DNA from 2 places in the Romboutsia sp. 1001713B170131_170501_G6 genome. Region 2 is predicted to be linked to the other one. Evidence: a T-box and tRNA genes for the amino acid it is inferred to sense, from the RefSeq annotation. Region 2 holds a T-box; the other holds one or more tRNA genes.
What was found. A T-box is a leader RNA that pairs with one kind of tRNA and senses whether it is charged. The one in region 2 lies ahead of I4U89_RS09785 (valine--tRNA ligase), so its partner is inferred to be a tRNA-Val.
Positions count from the first base shown of each region.

Region 1 (11,259 bases), on a different contig from region 2:
TGAAAGAATGTGAAAACATAAAAAATGCTTTAATTAAAGCAGATGAAAAAAATAAAGACTTTTATGAAAAAAATTACAATGAATATATAGAAAAATTAAAAAAGCTAAAAAGCAATTATGATGAAAATTTAAAAGATAAAAAGAATAAGAGTATAATAGTATCTCATGGTGCTTATGAATATTTATGTGATGAATATAACATAAATCAAATATCTATAACAGGAATTAGTCCAAATCAAGAACCATCTCTTAGCAAAATAAGTGAAATAGCTAACTATGCAAAAAAGAATAATATAAAATACATACTATTTGATGGTCTTGTAAATCCAAATGTAGCAAAAACTATAGCAGATGAGGCTAATATAAAAACAACAGTACTATATTCAATAGACAATATAAGTAAAAAGGATTTTGACAATAATAAAGATTACATATCTTTAATGAATAAAAACTTAGAAACACTAAATTTAGTTTTAAAGTAGGGATAAATATGGATAAAGTAATTAAATTTAACGATGTAAGCTTTGGATATGAAGATAAAGTTATTTTAGATAATATAAACTTAAATATAAACAAAGGTGATTACATAGGTATTATAGGGCAAAATGGTGTTGGTAAAAGTACTTTGCTTAAACTTATGATAAACAAATTAAGACCAGTTAAAGGAAGTATTGACTTACTTAATAAAAATATAAATAACTTTGATGAATGGAATAAAATTGGCTATGTAGACCAAAAATCAAATTCATTTTCTAGTTCATTTCCTATAACAGTAGAAGAAGTAGTATCATTAAGTTTAGTATCTAAAGTAGGTTTGTTTAAAAGAATAAATAAAAAATACAAAAAAGAAGTTGATGAAGTTTTAAAACTAGTAGGAATGTATGAGTATAAAGATAGATTAATAGGAAGCTTATCAGGAGGTCAACAACAAAAAGTATTTATAGCTAGAGAACTTGTAAAATCACCTGAAATACTATTTTTAGATGAACCAACAGTTGGAATAGATGTAAATGGACAAAAAGAATTTTATAAAATACTAAAAGAGTTAAATGAAAAATTAAATTTAACTATAATAATAGTATCTCATGATTTATTTATAGTAAAAGAAGAAGTTAAAAAATTAGCATTAATAAAAAATAAAAAAATAGAATTAATAGAAAATAGCAAAAAAGATATAGATGAATCTATAATGCTTAATTTATTTAGTAGTTAAAGTGGGGAGGCAATATTTTGGAAATTTTTCAATATGATTTTATGGTAAGGGCACTTACAGCTTCCTTAATAGTTGGGCTTATATGTCCATTAATGGGAATGTTTATAGTATTTAAAAAATTATCTCTAATAGGAGATAGTCTATCACATATAGCACTATCAGGTATAGCATCAGCTACTATAGTAGGTGTAAATCCTTTAATAGGATCTTTAGTAGCATCAAGTATAGCAGCTATAATAATAGATAGATTAAGAACCTATTTAAAAGAATATGCTGATTTGTCAATAGCTATAATAATGGCTTTAGGAGTTGGGATATCAGGTATACTTATAAGTATATCAAATACAAACTTTGACTTATTCTCATTTATGTATGGAAGTATAGCTACAGTAAGCAGTGAAGATATAAAAATAATCATTATGGTAGCAATTATAATTATTTTATTTGTAAGTTTATTATTTAAAGAGTTATTATATATAACATTTGATGAGGAAAATGCTAAATTTTCTAAAATACCTGTAAAACTTATTAACACAATATTTATGATATTAGTTGCAGCAAGCATAACAATAACACTTAGAATAGTTGGGGTATTATTAGTATCATCCCTTATTTCAATACCAGTAGCTACAAGCTTAAAAGTAGCAAAAAGTTTTAAACAATCAATATTTTATTCAGTATTATTTGGTGAGATAGCTATAATAAGTGGAGTATTAATATCTTTTTATTTAGATATAGCACCAGGAGGAACTATTGTTATAATAAGTGTATTAGAGCTTTTAGGAGTAACTTTATTTTCAAAGGTAATAAATTCTAAACATAAAAAAATAGTATTAAACAAATAATAAAAGAGTAGGTTACTACTCTTTTTAATTTTTAAATTTAAATTTATGATAAAAAAGCAGAAAAATCAACAGATATAGAAAAAAATAAAATATAATTTGAAAAAATATACAAAAAGTGTTGACGAAATAAAAAAAAGCGAATATAATAATATTTGTGGTTGAGAGAAGTCAACAAAACAAATGACCCATTAGCTCAGTCGGTAGAGCACCTGACTTTTAATCAGGGTGTCCCGCGTTCGAGTCGCGGATGGGTCACCATTTTGGGATTATAGCTCAGCTGGGAGAGCACCTGCCTTACAAGCAGGGGGTCACAGGTTCGAGCCCTGTTAATCCCACCAAATTTTATAATTTGTTATACTATAGATTAGATAGTTTTTAGTATACAAGTTACATACTAGACTTATACAATTAAATTATATAAGACCCATTAGCTCAGTCGGTAGAGCACCTGACTTTTAATCAGGGTGTCCCGCGTTCGAGTCGCGGATGGGTCACCAGTTTTAAATCCTCATAGATATCTATGAGGATTTTTTTGTAAAAAATTATATTTTTATATATAAAACCTAAATTTTGGGGTAAGAATATCTTAAGGACATAAAAGATAACTTATATTAAAAAATTAATTTATGGATTATTTTTGTAAGTTTTATATACAAATTTTATAAATACATAATAAAACATTAAAGGGTGAAGCATATGGAAAATGAACAAGATGTTATAAAACAAAAATTTAATTATATAGAAAGAAAATTAAACAGAGAGCTTATAGGTCAAAAAAAATTTATTAAGGAAATATGTGAGTATTTTGAAGAAAAATTTATAAACAAAGAAAAAGGAATATTATTTTTAATAGGGGATAAAGAAACTGCTAAAAAAACTAGTGTAAGAAGGATATTTGAATACTTAAATAATTCGGATTTTACAGATAATACACAGATACAAGAAATAGATTTAGCATCATATAATTTTAATTTAGGATACAGTGCATTTTTAACAGATTTATATGAAAAATTAAGTAGTGATTCTTCTTGTATACTATTTAAAAATAGTGAAAAAGCTAGTGAAGATATGTTAAATGTATTATCAAATGTATATCCAAATACTTGCTTAAACTTAGACAATAATTACATAATAAAAAATAAATTTTTAATACAAGCAAATGATGAAGATGAGGACACTATAAACAATATAGTTTGTCATAATAAGTTCTTAGTATATACAACTAATGATGATAAATTTAATATAGAAGAACACTTTACTAAGTCATTTAGCAATAACATAGATAAAGTATTATATACTAAGCCTCTTAACAAAGAGGAAAGAAATAAAATAGTAAAAAGAGAAGTTCTAGAAACTATAAAAATAAAAGAAGAAAATCACAACGTAAAAATAGTATTAGATGTAAAAGAAGATGATCAAAACGAAGAATACTTTGGAATTTGCAAATACTTACAGGAAACATATAAAAAGGATTCAAATTTTGGTATTAGTGAATATGTATCTTATAAGCTATGTAAACCGTTAACGAACTTGATTATAAAAGAAAATATAACTGAAAATAGTACAATATTAATATATGTAGATAATAACGAAATATATTGCAATATAAAAAATGAAATATTCTCACTTAGTGATTATTCAACACCTACACTAGAAGAAGCTGAATATAAATTAAATTCTATTATAGGAATGAAGGATTTAAAAGAGTTTTTAATAAGCGTTAAAAATAACTATAAAGTACAAAAAATTAGAGAGAGACTTGGACTAAAAACATCTAATATATCGTTAAATATGATATTTGCAGGAAATGCAGGCACAGGGAAAACTAATGCAGCTAGAGTGACTTTTGAATATTTAAATGCACTTAATATATTATCTAAGGGAATATATAGAGAAGTTAGTAAAGCTGATTTTGTAACAGAAAATCCAGCAGAAACAGCTAAAAGAACTATAGATATAATAAATTCTGCTATAGGAGGAGTATTATTTATAGATGAAGCATACTCATTATGTGAGAGTGATGATGATAAAGTAGGAAAAGAAATAGTAGATGCATTATTAAAAGGTATAGAAGACAATAGAGATGATTTAGTTGTAATACTTGCAGGATATGAAAAGGATATGGATGAATTTTTATCATTTAATCCAGGTCTTAAATCTAGGTTTTTAAATACTATACATTTTGAAGACTATACTCCTTATGAAATGTATGAAATAGCTTTAAATATTGCAAAATCAAAAGGATATAGAATTGCAAAAAACGTAAAAAATGAATTAATAGATTTATTTGCAAAAAATCAAATAAGCGGTAAGAACGATTTAGGTAATGCAAGGTTTGTAAGAAATATAGTTGAAAATGCTATATTAGACTCATCTAAAAAATATATAAATGATAAAACTAAGGAAATAGATTTACTAGAAAGAGACAATTTCAACTTTAAAGCAAAAGCAAAATTTAATTTAGAAGAAAGATTAAGCCACATAGTAGGTTTAAATGAAGTTAAAAGCCTACTTAGAAGTCAATATAAGCTTATAGTTGCACAAGAAAAGAGAAAAGCAGCAGGAATAGATACTAAAATAGAGCAAAACTTAAATATGGTGTTTGTAGGTAATCCAGGAACAGGTAAAACTAGTATAGCAAGATTAGTATCAGAAATGCTAAATAGCATGGGTCTTTTAAAGGTAGGTCAGATGATAGAAACTGATAGATCAAGTTTTATATCAGAGATACCAGGTGAAACTAGTAAAAAAACTGAAGCAAAGTTTAAAGAGGCTATAGGAGGAGTTTTATTTATAGATGAGGCTTATACATTAGCTAATGATTCATTAGGCAGAGAGGCTACAGAAACGCTTCTTAAGCTTATAGAAGACTATTCTAAAGATGTTGTAGTAATACTTGCAGGATATGAAGAAGAAATGGAAGATTTCTTTGATGTTAATATAGGATTAAAATCAAGATTTCCAATTTGGACAACTTTTGAAGATTACAACCCAAATGAACTATTAGAAATGGCTATTAATTTAATAGACTCAACAGGATTTAAATTATCTAAAAATGCATATGTATCTCTTAAAAAGAGTTTTGAAGATATATATGAAGAATCAGATTCTACATCAGGAAATGGTAGAATGGTTAGAAACTATGTAGAAAATCTAATAAGAAACCAAAGTATAAGAATAGCAGAAGAAAATATAAGTACTTATGAAATGAATCTAATTACAACTAAAGATATAGAAAAAATTAAAGTATCAGAATATGAGTTTGATTTAGAAGAAAAACTTAAATCTCTTAAAGGAAACGAAAAAGCAAAAGAATTTTTAAGAAATGAATACAAACTTATTAAAATACAAGAAAAGAGAGTAAAACTAGGCAAAAAAAATAATATAAACAAATATAGTAATATAGTATTTACAGGAAATGTAGGAACAGGTAAAAAATCTATTTTAAACATACTAGCAGAAATGTATTACTCAAGGGATATGATAAAGTCTAAGAATATAGTAGAAATTGATATAAGAGAAATAATAGGCGAAATAAATAGTGGATTAAAATTAGAAGATATATTAAATAAATCTTTAGGTAAAATAGTATTAATAGATAAGGCTCACCTATTATTGGATATTAATAATTACAAAGAAATAATTTCTATACTTTTAAAATTTATAGACAATAATAAAAGTAAAATAAAAATAGTTTTATCTGGCCAAAAAGATAAAATGAAAGAACTAGTTTTATTAAATGAATCTTTAAATTATAGATTCCCTATATGGTTAGACTTTGAGGACTATACAAATATTGAATTGTATGAAATATGCCTAGATATACTAACTAATAAAGGATTTATATTAAGTAAAGAATCAAAAGATAGCTTAAAAGAAGTAATCTATAGTCTTTACGAAAGTGATAATTTAAAACTTAGAAATAGTCTTATGATAAAAAATTATATAGAAAAATTAGTAAGAGTTCAAAGTGTAAGAGTATATGACAATAATATATTACAAAGAGATATAAATACTATAGAAGTAGAAGACATAATAAGTAGTAAAGAAATATTTACAAATGAAAATACATTTATAAGTAATAATGTAGAGCCAATTGCTGATAATAATTTAAAAGAAAATTATAAAACTAATGATTCTAATAAAATTTTATCTTATGATGTAGAAAATAAATTGTTAAAGATAAAAAATTTATACGACTTAGGTGTAATAGATGAAGGTGAATTTAAAATACTTAAGGGAAAAATAATAAATAATGTATACTAAAATGAGTATTTACTAAATATATTGAAAATACCCATTTTGGTATGAATATAGAGCAAAATTTAAAAAGGACATTTGATAAATGTCCCTTTTTTGTGTAAAATTTAAGTACTAAAAAGAAATAGGAGAATATTATGAGCCTTAAAGAATTTGAATTTATAGACGAGTCAATTGATTTATTAAACTCCTTAACACCTACATTAAATATGCTATCAAAAGAACTAGAGACTTATTTTGAAAATATACTTGAATCTAGTGATCAAGAATATTTAAATGTTAACTCAAGAGTAAAAACAGAATATAGTTTAAGAGAAAAAATAATAAGAAATAGATATTTAAAAAGATATGAGAAACCACAAGAGCTTATACATAATCTATCAGACTTAATAGGTGTAAGACTAGAGTGTAGATTTATAGAAGAAGAGAAATTAATATATAAAGTATTAAAATCTTATTTTGATACTACAGATGATAATATATATTTTTATAATAAAAGTAATGACAAGGTTAAGATAAGGTTAGATAAAGAGCAGCCACGAAAACAAAAAAATGGATTTGAAATATATAGAATAAATGGTTTATTTATATATGGAAAAAACAAAATAAATTTTGAAATACAAATAAAATCCATGGTAAATATATTTTGGAGTGATATAGAACATCAAGTTATATATAAAAATAATACTTATGTAATGGTAGATAAATTTTTAAGTGATGTTATGGCATCAATAAAAAATAATCTAGCAATGATAGACAATCAGCTTTTATCTGTTTATAAATCTTTTAATGAAAATACTTCAAAAGATAAAACCTTAAAGCAAAAGTCTATGGAAAAGTTTTTAGCTAAAATTGCATATGATACTTTTGCTGAAAAAATGGAAAAAGACATAGGATTTATAGTAGATTTTAAAAAGCCTTGTGAAACTATTATAAATTACTCATTTAACAAGAATAAAGATGGTTTAGATATAAGTGAAGATGCAACAATACAAGGTCTTATGAGACTAAATGAGATTGCAAAGAAGGATATAGACTTTAATTCTAAAATAAAATTTGGGAAAAGTCCTGAATTTGAAGATGAATTTTGTGAAAAACTAGGTAATTTTATAATGAGTAAGCTAAACTGTGAATTTATATGGAACTTATTCTTTAGGATATTATTTGAAGTAGAACCTCTTAATAATAAAAAGGATTTTGAAAACTTTATATTATTTATAAAAGAAAAAATAGTTCCTATAAAACATCAAGGTAAGCTAGAGCTTAATTTTAAATCAGATAGCAAATATATATTACATGATATATATATGGAAGTAGCAAGTACATTAATACAAATAGATTCAATAGAGATATTATATGAACAAAGTTTAGATAGTATAAATAATGTAGTTAGAAATGAAATAAATAGTATATGTAGAAATATAGACTCTTATAGTGAATACAAAATAAAACGAGAAAAGTATATGGACAACATAAATAGAAAAATTAAAGATGCTATAATTGGATAAAAATAAAGAGCTGCTTTATAAGGCAGCTCTTTATTTTTCTAATATAAATTAGAAATTATGTAGAAAAAAGTAATATTGTATGATATTTTATATATGGAAAGGATGATTTAAGTGAAAGCTAAGAGTAAGGATAATGTAGTTATTTCATCTTTATTATTTTCTATATTAGCTCTAGTTGCATATAAATTGTTTTATGGAGTAAATATGCAACTATTTTGGGTAGCTTTTGTATGTGAAAGACTTTATAGCCTAGGAGCTAAAGAAGATTTTGACAGATGCTTAGACGATTTAGACTATGATGAAGACAATAAAAAGATTTTAATAAAAATTATAGGATTAATAGTCATTATAATAGGTATATTTATTTATATAACTTTTACAGAACCAAAAATATTAATTTATATAGCAATAGGAGAAGTTGTAGATATAATTATACAAAAACCATATAAAAAATTAATTAATAAACATAATTAATATATAGAAAAAGAGTAAGTTAATTCTTACTCTTTTTCTATAGTTATAGTATATAAACTATTAAATGACTCTAAAGGTTTAAGTTTATTTATATAAGCCTTGTTAGTATATATTTTATCCGAATTTACACTGTCAGCTATCCCAAACCATGGTTCAATACATACAAATGGAGCAGTAGAGTTTGTATCTTTGTAGTAAGGTGTCCATATTCCAACTAGTGGAAAATCTTTAAAATTAATGTTTATGTAATCTTTAGATTTATTAGATTTTAAGTTAATGCTATCTATATTAGTATATATTAATGCATCTTTTTCAAAAATCTTAGGTTCTAATCTTAAATTGTTTAAATTATAAACTTCTTTTAAACTATTAAAATAAGGACCATCTAAGTTTATTTTTTTTACTATATCTCTAGAATTAAATTCTAGATAGTAATTGCACAAATCATCATATATATTAAATGCAGGATGTGCTCCTATTGAAAAATACATATCTCTTGTATCTTTGTTTAAAACATTCCAATTAATATTTATGCTATTATTAACAATAGTATACTTTATTAGAAGTTCAAAAGAATAAGGATATAGTTTTTTAGTTTCATCATTAGATATTAATTTATAAGTTATTGAGGTATTATCATTATAAATAATTTCAAAATCCATATCTCTAGCAAATCCATGTTGACTCATACTATAGAACTTATCTTCTATATAAGTTTTGTTGTCTTTTAATCTGCCGACTATAGGAAATAATATAGGAGAGTGTCTTGACCAATGAGTGCTATCTCCATTCCATAGTATTTCTTTTTTTAGATCCTTAGAGTATATTCTAGTTAGTTCAGCACCGCTATTTTTAGATTCTATTATAAGTTTATCATTTTCTAATATATTCATATTATCACCCCTTAGATAAGCATATTATATATAGTATAATTTAGCAATAATATATAAGATTAAATAAACTTATATTAGAGAAAATAACTTTATAAATATTGTTATGTTATATATTAAAGTGATATAATTATAAATTAATAAATACTATGCAAAAACATAATATATAGTAGTTTAACTAGAAAGGAAGTTTAATATGGAAGAAATATACAGATTAATAGAAGAGAAAATAAAAAATTCTGGATACAAAAGAAGTGTAAGTGGTGAAGAAATATATGAAGAAATATGTGATGAAATAGAAGATAAAGATAATGGTAGCTACATATTTATGTCTAAGAAAGAGGATGATGTTTTATTTGAATATAAAATAGACGTAATGGATGAAAATTTCAATTTATCTTATTTAGATATAAATTCACCAGAAGGAAAGTTTCATATAGATTTTGATGCAAAGTAATAAAAAATATAAGTTTTTATTAAATAGAGTAAAAGAAATAGGGGATAAATAGTGCTATGGCTAATTATCCCCTATTTCTTTTCAATTATTAAAATTATTAAGAATATAAAGCTTAATTTATATAAAAACATTTAAAAAGTAACAAAAAAATTTCAAAAAGGTAACAAAAAAATTTCAATATATTAAAGTTCATATAATTTAGATGTAAAGTATGCTAAGATAAAATAAACTTAAAAGCGACTATTTTCGACATAAAAAATAAAAATAGTAGGTGGTGTGAAAATGAAAGATAAAAAAGACAAAAAAATAATGGGGATAATAATAGTTGTGTTAGTAATATTTGGTGTACATACAGCATATTCTCAGTATAATAATGGCAATATTAAAAGATTTAAAGATCATGTGGTATTTTACCCACAACATCAAGATGATGAGGTTTTATGGGGAGGAACTGCCATAGTAGATGCTATTAAAGAATGTGGAACGGACAATGTATATGTAACTTTAGTATCAGATGGGTCGGGAGTTAATGTGTTTAAAAATAACCCAAAATTTAAGGGAATAGATAGAAAAGAAAAAGAAAGATTAAGAAATAATGAATTTAAAGCATGCCTAAATAAACTAGGAGTAAAAAAAGATAATGTAATAATACTAGCAGATGAAGCTAAAAAACCAGGAATTCATTATGATCTGATGGAAAAAACCATACTAAACTTTGAAAAAAAGTTAGGAAGTGTTACACATATAGCACATCACTATAAATATGATGATCATATAATGCACAGAAAAAATGGTCAAGTATTAAAAAAGCTTAGTGATGAACATAAAGTAGATGACGCAAGATATTTTATGAAGCCTAACTATGTATCAAATATACCTGAAGATAAAAGAGATATATATAAAGTTAATAATATGAAAGATTATAATACAGTAAAGAGTGCTTTAGAAGAATATAAAAATGTAGATGATAAAAATGAAAAGTATGGAATTGGATATACTTCAGCTCATAGTTACTTTGATTATTTATTAAATGATCCTAGTTTAACATCAGTTTTAAGTATATATTAAGTAAAAAATAAGTGTAGGATACGCCCTGCACTTATTTTTTATAAAAAAGGGTAGCTTTTCCTTTTTTATAGTGATAAATTAAACTTACAAAAATTAAACAAGGTGGATAAAATGAATATAAATATAGAAGAAATATTAAAAACATATACAGATAGAAACAAATACAATTTAGGACATTACATATATAAAAACGGAGTAATTTTAAATAATTATGCTAAACAAAATGGTAGTAAATATATATTTTATGGAACTGTGCTAGATGAACAAAGAAGAAGAGATTATACATCAATGATAAGTATAAATACTAAAACTAGAGAAATATCAAATGTAAGTTGTGATTGCTTTTCAGAGTTACAAAGTATAAAACCTAATAATTTATGCTCTCATATAGTAGCTATAGTACTAAAGGGGATAGAAGATTTAATTAACGACAAAGAATATGAAATTAAAGAAGGTACAAAGTTAAACCCAAACATAACCTTTAATATATTATCATCAAAAGATGGTTATATGAATGCAAGGCTAGAAATAGATGGAATAAGTG
Region 1 covers NZ_JADPFC010000004.1:242,646-253,904, reverse strand. The annotation lists gene I4U89_RS11285 (metal ABC transporter solute-binding protein, Zn/Mn family) at 1-482, shown strand, start outside; gene I4U89_RS11280 (metal ABC transporter ATP-binding protein) at 491-1,213, shown strand; gene I4U89_RS11275 (metal ABC transporter permease) at 1,231-2,058, shown strand; tRNA gene I4U89_RS11270 (tRNA-Lys) at 2,241-2,316, shown strand; tRNA gene I4U89_RS11265 (tRNA-Val) at 2,321-2,396, shown strand; tRNA gene I4U89_RS11260 (tRNA-Lys) at 2,480-2,555, shown strand; gene I4U89_RS11255 (AAA family ATPase) at 2,755-6,324, shown strand; gene I4U89_RS11250 (GTP pyrophosphokinase) at 6,456-7,826, shown strand; gene I4U89_RS11245 (hypothetical protein) at 7,938-8,300, shown strand; gene I4U89_RS11240 (aldose 1-epimerase family protein) at 8,327-9,193, opposite strand; gene I4U89_RS11235 (hypothetical protein) at 9,387-9,647, shown strand; gene I4U89_RS11230 (PIG-L family deacetylase) at 9,930-10,715, shown strand; gene I4U89_RS11225 (DEAD/DEAH box helicase) at 10,827-11,259, shown strand, end outside.
Region 1: it has a tRNA-Val gene. The T-box ahead of I4U89_RS09785 (valine--tRNA ligase) is inferred to sense a tRNA for this amino acid. The anticodon was not compared.

Region 2 (11,259 bases):
GTAACTTAACAGCTAGACAAAACGGTTATGTTGGTGGCTATATGACTAAAAAATTAGTTGAAATGGCTGAAAACCAAATGGCTGGTAAATAGTATAGTAAATTCTGACATCTAAGTGATAAGAGGCTACCTAAATGGTAGTCTCTTATATTTTTACGAATAAAAAAAGACATTTTATTTATTGAATATATTTAAATTCTACTTTTATTTTTGTATATTTTGGTTTAATATATTATATAGAAATAGTTTACGGAGGATGGTACAATGTTTGAAAACTCATCTGAAGAATTAGCTTCTCACAAGCTTTTAATTTTATATATTTTAAATAAAATTAATATGGATTTAACTAATTCTCAAATTACTCAAGTTATCTTAGAAACTGAGACTATGAATTATTTTTCTCTTCAACAGTTTTTAAGTCAACTTATGGAATCTAAATTCTTAGTTACTTATGAAGATTCTGGTAAAGAATATTACTCTCTTACTCAAAAAGGATTAGAAATATTAGAGTACTTCTTATCTAGAATACCTGAAGATACAGCTAGAAAAATAGACGAGTATATAATAAATAATAAAGAGAATCTATTATCTGATACACAAGTAAAATCAAGCTTTGTAAAACAAAGTGATCATGAATTTATTGTTAACTTGAGAGTTATTGAAAATCAATCTAACTTAATAGATTTAAACTTAAATGTTTCATCAGAGAAACAGGCCAAGCTTATTTGTAACAATTGGAAAAAAAATGCATCATATATGTATGCAGAAGTTATAGATTTACTTATACGTGATAATCACTAAGCCTATAAACATATTATTGTTGTAGGCTCTTTTCCTGTTTTAATTTCATTTATAAACGTATGATTTGTTGTGTTATATACTTTTAAAGAGTTATTTTGAGTGTCAGATACAAATAATAATTCTTCATTCCTAGAAATAGCTAAACCTTGAGGGTTACCATTTATTTCAATTTTATTTTTAATTTCTAAATTATTATAATCTAATATTACTACCTTTTTATATCCTAAATCCGCTATATATACCTCACTTTTACTATAATTAAAGCATATTTCTACTGGTATTAAAAACTGATTTATTATGTGTTTTATCTTCATATTAAATCCATCTAATACTATTACACTTCCATCTAATGTAGATACATATACTTCATTTTTTTTAATATCCACCTTTATATGCCATGATTTAAAGTCTATCTTAATCTCTCTATCTATACATTTGCTTAAAGTGTCTATACAATATATAGAATTTTTACAAGGTACATATAATTTATTTTCTTTTTCATTAAAATCAAATCCATGTGGTGTTTCTCCTACACCAATTATACCTATTGGTTCTAGTGTATGTTCATTTATTATATAAATACTATTAGAATCTTCGTTAGATATATAAAGTTCCTCTTTAGATATACCTATCTGACTTAAATTCCCACCTATAGACATGCTATCTATTATCTTCTTTAGCTCCAAATCTAGTATATACATTGTTCCATTACTCGAACTAGGTAAATACATTATCTTCTGCTTTTTATTTATACAAAAATGGTGTGGATAAGTTCCCTCATCTAATAGGATTTCTTCAGCTTTAAAATCTTTATAATCTAATATACTTATGCTATTCGATAGATAATTTGAAATGTATAGCTTCAAATTTTGGCCTCCTTTATTGTTTATACATATACTACAATAGTATATTCTTTTGTATCTATATATTATTACTATCTTTTAGTATTGCAATATTGAATATATATTTGATATGATAGGATTGAAAATAATATATTAAGTTAGGGGTTTAATTATGAAAATAACATTTAAGCCAAGTGGCGTTTGTTGTAGAGAAATGAATTTTGAAGTAGATGATAACAATGTTATAACTAATGTTGATTTTGTAGGTGGATGTCCAGGTAATTTAATAGGACTTAAGCAATTAGTAATTGGACAAAATGCCTTTGAAGTAGCTGATAAATTAGCTAATATACCTTGTGGCGGAAAAACTACTTCTTGCCCAGACCAATTATCTAAGGCTATACGTCAATCTCTATAATGTTTATTAATGAGTATCTTTAGGTATTTTACCTTATTTGATACTCTTTTTTATTTATATAAACTATATTCTATAAATTTTTAGCTCATATAATAAATAGTGTAAAATTCATTTAAATAATATATTGATAAATTACTTTATAAACTTAATAACATTATTTTGAAAATCAAAAGTGCCTTAAAATAGTTATTATTACTACTTTAAGACACTTTATTTTATACTATACTAACTCTAATATATTATTTACTATTGTTCTAACTGATCCTATCATATATAAAGATCCTGCACTTATTATTATATCTTCTTTTTTAGAATTTCTTAGTGTATAATTAACTGCTTCTTCTATGTTTTCTATTGAAATTACATCATCTACATATTTAGATATTTTATCTTTTAAAATTTCACAGCTTATAGCTCTTGGGTTATCTGGAGTTGTTGTTATTACCTTATCAAAATAAGGCATAATTATTTTTAATACGCTATCTATATCTTTATCTTCTAACATTCCTATTAAAAGAGTTCCTTTTTTGTTTACAAAATTTTTACTTATAGATTTAGCTAAAGAACTTGCTCCATCTTCATTGTGAGCTCCATCTATTATAAATATAGGATCTTCCATTAACTTTTCTATTCTACCTGGCCACTTTGTATTTAATAGACCTCTTCTTATATCATCTTCATTTATATCTAAATTTTTAGCTTCTTTTAAGTACTCTATCACACTTAAAGCTAGCATGGAATTATTGACTTGATGTTCTCCTATTAACTTTATTTCTAAGTCTTCATATGTTTTATTCATAATCTTACAGCTATATACTTGAGAATTTATGTCTGATTTTTTAATTTTCATACTATCAAATTTAACTTCTATGTATTTAGCATTTTTCTCTTTACATATATCTTTTATAACATCTTTCGCTTCATCGCTTTGGTCATATACTATAGCTACTCCATTTTCTTTTATTATTCCACCTTTTTCATAGGCTATTTTATCAATTGTATCTCCTAATATACCTACATGGTCTAAGCTTATAGATGTTATTACACTTACTTCTGATTTATTTATAACATTAGTAGCATCATATCTTCCACCCAATCCAACTTCTAGAGCTACAAAATCTACATTTTGTTCACAATAATAATAAAATGCCATGGCAGTTACTATTTCAAATTCTGTAGGATATGAATATCCATTTGCCACCATATATTCTATTTTCTCTTTTATTAAAGTAACTATTCTAGCTACATCATCTTCTGGTATATTTTCTCCATTTACTCTTATTCTTTCTGTGAAGGTCTCTAAAAATGGTGATGTATATAATCCAACTTTATATCCAGCTTCCTTTAATATACTTGTTATAAAGGAACAAGTTGAACCCTTTCCATTAGTTCCTGCCACATGTATTATATTTATCTTATCTTGTGGATTTCCTAATAATTCTAATAGTTTAGATATATTATCTAGTCCTAACCTTACACCAAACTTGTGAGTTTCTTCTATGTACTGTAATGATTCTTGGTAGTTCATTTATTATCCCCCTTAGTCATTTCTCTTTTGTTATTATTTATCTACTTTTTATTATAGTATATTTTTTACTAATTTAGTTTATAATATAATATTTAATTGCACCACAATAATGAATTATTTTTCTACTAACATAGTCCATTTTCCAATCTCTTTAAACCCTATTTTACGATATACGTTTCCTGCTTTTGGATTATCATAAAATAGACATAATGTCTTATTACGTTTAATTAAATCACTACATAGTTTAGATAAACACTTACCCATATAGCCTTGTTCTCTATATTCTTTTTTAGTTGCTACTCCTACAACCATAGCGGATTTACTATTTTCTGCCGTTATTTGTGATATAGTGATTATTTCTTTATCTTCATTTTCTATATAATAAGATACTGTGCTATTATCTTTTATTCTACTTCGTATTGTATCAACACTATATTCTACAGAAAATTCATCTATTGTACTTAGTAAATCATATATCCTTTGTGCATCCTCTTCTTTTCCTAATTTTATAGTGTCATCCCATTCTAAAAGTTTTTTATCATCTTTTAATTCACAAAAATATGTAATTTTCTCTTCGTAATCTCCTAATACATCCTTAAACTTTTCTATTATAGTATCTTTTCCTGATATTATTTTTTTATCTTTATATTTTCTTATAATATCCTTAAATTCAGATACATCTTCATCTAACTTTTCAATATATGGTATAAAATTATTTGTGTATCTTAATAAAACACCTCTTAAATTGTTATCTTCATCAAACTTTCCCCATACTTCTTGGAAATCTTTATTAAACCCATGCTGTTCAATATCCCCTATTATAAATAAATTTTTACTAGGCTCCTTTGCTACATAATCTAAGACTATCTTTCTATGTTTATCTTCTAGTTTCAATATCATGATATCATCCCTCCAATCTTAAATATATAGCTTATATATATTCCTTTTATGATAATAATATCCTTTAAAATATTCTACATTATACTTTATCGAATAAATATAAAAGCATAGGTAACATACCTATGCTTTATAAATTATCAATAACTTTTATAAAATTCTATGAATTATTAGTTATTTATATATTTTTCAAATACTTCTCCAAAGTCTTTATTGTTATATGTATTTCTTAAGTTTTCCATCCAGTTGAAGTTAAACTTAGCTAGGTCTTCTACTATATTTACCGGATTTCCTTCTAGATGATTTCTTGATATTGCATCATTAGCCATCTTAAGTCCATTTATGCCATCTTCTACTGAAGTATAATTTCTGCCTTGTATCATACTTATTTCAACTAGAGCTTTATATAAATCTTTTAACTGTTCTAATTGTTTTTTATCTACATCTATACTAAACCTTTCATTACCAAAATTAAACTTTATTTCTATATCTAAATCTACTGTACCTGCAGTTTCTAATGTAACCTCATCTACTCTTTCATAATAAAATTCGTGTCTTTTTACAACCCTTTTCCTACTAACTGCATTGGCTCCATCTACATGTAAAAGGCCTCTATTAGTAAATACGTATTCATCTGATTTTGACTTTATAACAAAGTATATTTTTTCTCCATCTTCATGCATTATGTAGTCGTCTCCATCAACTTTATCAAAATCTTGAGGAGATATAATCTTACCTATATCAGATAACCCTAGTGTATCTGCTGCCATTCTTCCTAATATATTTTTTGCCATTTTTCTCCCTCCTAATATAAATAAGTATTTCAATTCTCTTACTTATATTATAAACTATAATTATCCGCTTATCTCAAAGATTTTTCATAACATAACAAAAGAGTGCCATAAATAATTTTATAATTATTTGTGGCACTCTTTTTATACAGTCTTAAATATATTTATACTGCTATAAATTATTTTATTTTAGCTTCTATATTTTCTATTCTTTCAAGAACTGACTTCATCATTTCTTCGAATTTTTCTTTTTTAGCTTTTTCTTCATTAACTAAGCTTTCTGGAGCTTTAGCTAAGAATCCTTGGTTAGAAAGCTTTCCGTTAACTCTCTTTATTTCGCCTTCTAATTTAGCTTTTTCTTTATTTAATCTATCTAATTCTTTAGTGAAGTCTACTAATTCATCAAGTGGTATAAATATTTTAACTCCATCTATAACAACACTTACTGCATCTTCTGGTATACCAGCTTCACTGTCTACTATTTCAACAACTGATGCAGATGCTAATGTTACAAAGTAATCTTTACCAGCTTCCATAGCTTCTTTCTTTTCAGCTGTTGGAACTATTATAACTTTAGCTTTCTTTGATGGTGGAACATTCATTTCAGCTCTTACATTTCTTATATTTCTTATTCCATCCATTGTTAAGTTCATCATTTCTTCTTCTTTAGCCATGTTATCTGCTTCATTATAGTGAGGCCACTGAGCCACTACTATACTTCCTTCTACTGTTGGAAGATGAGTGTATATTTCTTCTGTTATAAATGGCATATATGGATGAAGAAGTTTTAATATCTTCTCTAATACATATGTTAATGTATATAATGCTGTTTGTTTAGCAGCCTTATCGTCAGAGTATAATCTTGGCTTAACTATTTCTATATACCAGTCACAGTACTCAGACCATGCAAAGTCATATATCTTTTGAGCAGCTATACCAAGGTCAAACTTGTCCATGTTGTCGTTAACTTCTTTAACTACATTGTTAGCTCTTGATATTATCCACTTATCAGCTAAAGTCATGTTAGCTTCTACTGATTCTCTAGTTACACCATTCATTATCTCTTCATCTATGTTCATGAATACAAATCTTGATGCATTCCATAATTTATTTGCGAAGTTTCTAGATGCTTCTACTCTTTCCATATAGAATCTCATATCATTTCCTGGAGAGTTTCCAGTAGCTAACATGAATCTTAAAGCATCAGCTCCGTACTGGTCTATTACTTCTAATGGATCTATTCCATTTCCTAAAGACTTACTCATCTTTCTACCTTCAGAGTCTCTAACAAGTCCATGGATTAATACATGTTCAAATGGAGTTTCTCCCATACAGAACATTCCTGCAAATGCCATTCTTACAACCCAGAAGAATATTATATCGTACCCAGTTACAAGTACACTTGTTGGATAGTAGTAGTTTAATTCTTCTGTATTGTGTGGCCAACCTAATGTTGAGAAAGGCCATAGTGCTGAAGAGAACCATGTATCTAATACGTCTTCATCTTGTTTAAATTCATGATGTCCACACTTAGGACAAGTAGTAGGCATTTCTTTAGCAACAACTACTTCTCCACACTCTTGGCAGTAGTAAGCTGGTATTTGGTGACCCCACCATAATTGTCTTGATATACACCAATCTCTTATGTTCTCTAACCATTGTAAGTAAGTTTTATCAAACTTATCTGGTACAAACTTTAATTCTTGTTTCTTTAATATATCTATAGCAGGTTTTGCTAATTCATCCATCTTAACGAACCATTGATCTGATAATCTTGGTTCAACTACTGTATGACATCTATAGCAAGAACCTACATTGTGGTTATGATCTTTTATAGCTATTAAGTATCCAGCTTCGTCTAAATCAGCTATAAGTTGCTTTCTACACTCATATCTGTCCATACCTTCATACTTACCAGCTAATTTGTTCATTGTTCCATCTTCGTTCATTACGTTTATCTTTTCAAGGTTGTGTCTTTGACCAACTTCAAAATCATTAGGGTCGTGAGCTGGGGTCATCTTAACTGCACCAGTACCGAACTCTAAATCAACATAATCATCAGCAACTATTATTATTTCTCTGTTTACTAATGGAAGTATTGCTTTCTTTCCAACTAAGTGAGTATATCTCTCATCTTCTGGGTTTACAGCTATACCACTATCTCCAAGCATTGTTTCTGGTCTAGTTGTAGCTATTTCTAAGAATTCATCACTACCAACTATTGGGTATTTTATGTGATAGAACTTTCCATCATGTTCTTCATGCTCAACTTCTGCATCTGATAAAGTTGTCTTACAATCTGGACACCAGTTTATTATTCTGTTTCCTCTGTATATTTGACCTTTTTCGTATAACTTAATGAAGAATTCAATAACAGCTTCGTTACATCCTTCATCCATTGTGAATCTTTCTCTATCCCAGTCACAAGAGTCTCCTAATTGTTTCATTTGGTCTACTATTTTTCTACCAAATTCATTTCTCCAGTCCATAGCTCTCTTTAAAAATTCTTCTCTTCCTAAATCGTACTTAGACTTTCCTTCTTGTTCTCTTATTCTTTCAACAACTTTAACTTCAGTTGCTATAGAAGCATGGTCAGTTCCTGGTTGCCATAAAGCTTCATATCCGTCCATTCTCTTCCATCTTATAAGTATATCTTGTAAAGTATGGTCAAGAGCATGCCCCATGTGTAATTGTCCTGTTATGTTTGGTGGTGGAAGCATTATAGTGAAAGGCTTCTTGTTTGGATTTGGTTTAGATTTAAATAATCCATCTTCAATCCACTTTGAGTATAATCTTGATTCAAAATCTTTTGGATTATACGTTTTTGGTAAATTAGTATTTTCCAATTTCATTTCCTCCTCATTTAATATTTAATTTTTATTAAAAATTTGCCTTGCTTAAATTATTAATAATATAAGTAACTTAATAATTTCATTTTGACTAAAAGTCTTAAACTTATATATTTTATAGTATAAATTAAAAAAGAGCCATTCATCCTTATAAGGACGAAAAGCTCGCGTTACCACCTTAATTCCCAAATTGAACTTATTCATCTCTAAGAGTTATATTCCATATTTGCTTAGCTACATCTCTTAATTGAACTTTACTTATCTATAATATATAGATACTTAATAATTTGGGCTCTTTATGGATTTTAACGACTCCCACCGTCTAAACCTACTGCTAGTTCAGCTTAGAAACTCCAAAGCTACCTTCTGCAAACCTGTACTAAGAAGACCTTTCAGCCTATGAGTCTTCATCTCTTTTAGTAGTATTTACATACTCCTCTTTATCATAGTTTTTATCTTATTATTTATTCTTTAATTATATCCAATTAATATTATTATTGTCAATTATTTATAATAATATATGTACTACTTTGATTTTTTTAATTAACTTTGAATATTTCCTTTCCAATAGTTTCGATCTTGTGTATCTTCACTTATTGGTTCTATCTTATAACCTCTCTCTTTTAATACTCTTATAATGTTATCTAAAGCTTCTACAGTTTGTCTTTTTTCATGCATTAATACTATTAAATTAGATTTATCTCTACCATAATATAATAGATTACTTACAATATTATCTGTTGTAGACTTCCAATCTAGAGTATCTAAATTCCAATCCCATATTTTATAATTATTTTCTATTAGCATATCATAAGACTCTTTAGGCATATAAGGCTTACTTCCATAAGGTAGCCTTATTAATTTTGATACATCACCTGTTATGTCATAAAGAGTTTCTTGGCAAGTTTTAAATTCATTTAATGTTGCTTGTGGTGTTTCATAGAGCTTATGTATATCATGAGTTACACTATGAAACCCCATACCATGACCCTCTTTTTGCATTCTATTTAATTCATCTGGATATTTCTTCATGTTATCATTTATCATAAAAAAAGTTGCTTTAACTTGATTTTTTTCTAATATGTCTAATATTGAGTTGGTGTATTTAGACGGTCCATCATCTATCGTTATATATGCTATCTTCTGTGGTAATAAAATAGGACCTTTTTCTTTTTGTGTTGTAGCTGTATTTATAGTTTGAGTTAAGGTACTCGTTATTATATAATTTTCTAATGAAGTATATTCTCTATCCTCATCTTCCTTTAATGTATTAAAAATAATTACACTTAATACAAGAAATACTAATAAAATTATAGCTAATACTTTGCAATTTTTTTTTATGTTCATCCCCCTAATCTCCTTTGTTTATTACTTTATAATCTTATATCTCTACTAAATAACCCTAACAATTTTTTTCTGTCCTCATTTCTTAGTGTTTCTATTTTTTTCATATCCATTTTTGCTAAAAATTGAATTACATTTATATTTTCAAATGGAGTTTTTATATTTGTTTCTTTAGAATATTCCTGTACAAATGTTTTTCCTTTTTCTGTGTCTAAAATACGCTTTGGCCCTCCTACACATCCACCTATACATCCCATACCTTCAACAAAAGTTACATCAATTTCTTTATTTATAACTTTTTCAAGCCCAACTTTGCAGTCTTTAGCTCCCTGAAAAGTAATAGCTTTAAAATCAGCTTTGGGATTTATTTTTTTTACGCAATCTTCAATAGCTTTACTCACACCTCCTGCATGAGCATATATCCTTCCAAGAGCTGATGATTCTATTCTATTCTCTTCTACTTCTTTATCAGCTTCTATATCTAAAGCCTTAAATATTTCCTCCAATTCTTTAAATGTTAATACAAAATCTACTGCTCCTTTTATATCTTCTGATATAGCTTCTTTCTTTTTAGCTACGCAAGGTCCAATAAAAACTACTTTAGCATCTTCATTTAAAATCTTTATAATCCTTGCACAAGCAATCATAGGAGATACTGACTTAGATATGTTATCTACAAATTCAGGGTAACTTGACTTTATTAAACTAATCCAAATTGGGCAACAACAACTAGTTATAAAACATTCGTCTTTATTTTCCTTAATATGGCTACAATAATCATAACTTTCTTTGACAGTAAGTATATCTGCTGCTAAAGCTACTTCTATCATGTCTGCAAAACCTACTTTTTTAAGAGCACTTCTTAACTTACCAGGAGTTACATCATTTCCAAGTTGTCCTACAAATGATGGAGCTACAGTTGCATACACAGGATGTTTTTTATCTTTTAGTAATTTTAAAATAGGTATGAATTGAATCTTATCAGATATCGCCCCTAAGCTACATTCTCTTATACACCCTCCACATGAATTACATGTATTATCCTTATTACAATTAATATGCTTTTCTTTTACTAAACATTCCTTTCCGTCTTCTTTGTTAACACAATTATTGCACACTTGAGATATTACTGATATTATTGGTGTGCTTATTTCTTGTGTGCACATAGCTTTATTTAACATTTCTTTTATTGTTTCATCTGTTTTATCTATTGGATCTAATCCCATAACTATTCTTATTAAATTTAATATGGCCTCTTCACCAAATTCATCACATACACTTTCACCTAGTACTTTCTTAGGTATATTATCTATATCATCAAATTCCTCACTCCAAATAGCTTTTATAAGTTCATTAAAAAGCTTCATTTTGTAATTATCTAATATTTTCGTATTTAAATTAATTGATTCCATGAAAAATGCCTCCTTAAATACTATATAGGTAATATTTACGAAGGCACTAAATTTTATTTATTAAATTTGTAATTTAAGTATATTGATTAATATCTAAATTCACTAAGGTGTTTTAATATAATTTATATTAATTGTTGTTATTAATAGTATGAAGTATTTCCGCTTCTTCTATTATCTTTCTTAGATGATAATTAAATACAGGGCTTTTGCTTTCATCTAAATCCCATGCTATTTCTTCTAATTCATAGATTTCCCTTAGTATTTCATAATTTTCTTTGCTTAAATATAGCTTTTTATCTAATAATTCTATTGACTGTATATGGAAATATATTTCTCTACATATAATTATTGTTTCTTCTATTTTTTCTATATCTATAT
Region 2 covers NZ_JADPFC010000003.1:230,848-242,106, forward strand. The annotation lists gene I4U89_RS09750 (alpha/beta-type small acid-soluble spore protein) at 1-92, shown strand, start outside; gene I4U89_RS09755 (DUF4364 family protein) at 264-800, shown strand; gene I4U89_RS09760 (YncE family protein) at 803-1,666, opposite strand; gene I4U89_RS09765 (TIGR03905 family TSCPD domain-containing protein) at 1,815-2,060, shown strand; gene I4U89_RS09770 (bifunctional folylpolyglutamate synthase/dihydrofolate synthase) at 2,281-3,588, opposite strand; gene I4U89_RS09775 (GNAT family N-acetyltransferase) at 3,703-4,488, opposite strand; gene I4U89_RS09780 (PH domain-containing protein) at 4,656-5,279, opposite strand; gene I4U89_RS09785 (valine--tRNA ligase) at 5,456-8,122, opposite strand; T-box leader at 8,275-8,581, opposite strand; gene I4U89_RS09790 (polysaccharide deacetylase family protein) at 8,669-9,472, opposite strand; gene I4U89_RS09795 ([Fe-Fe] hydrogenase large subunit C-terminal domain-containing protein) at 9,499-10,881, opposite strand; gene I4U89_RS09800 (FUSC family protein) at 11,009-11,259, opposite strand, start outside.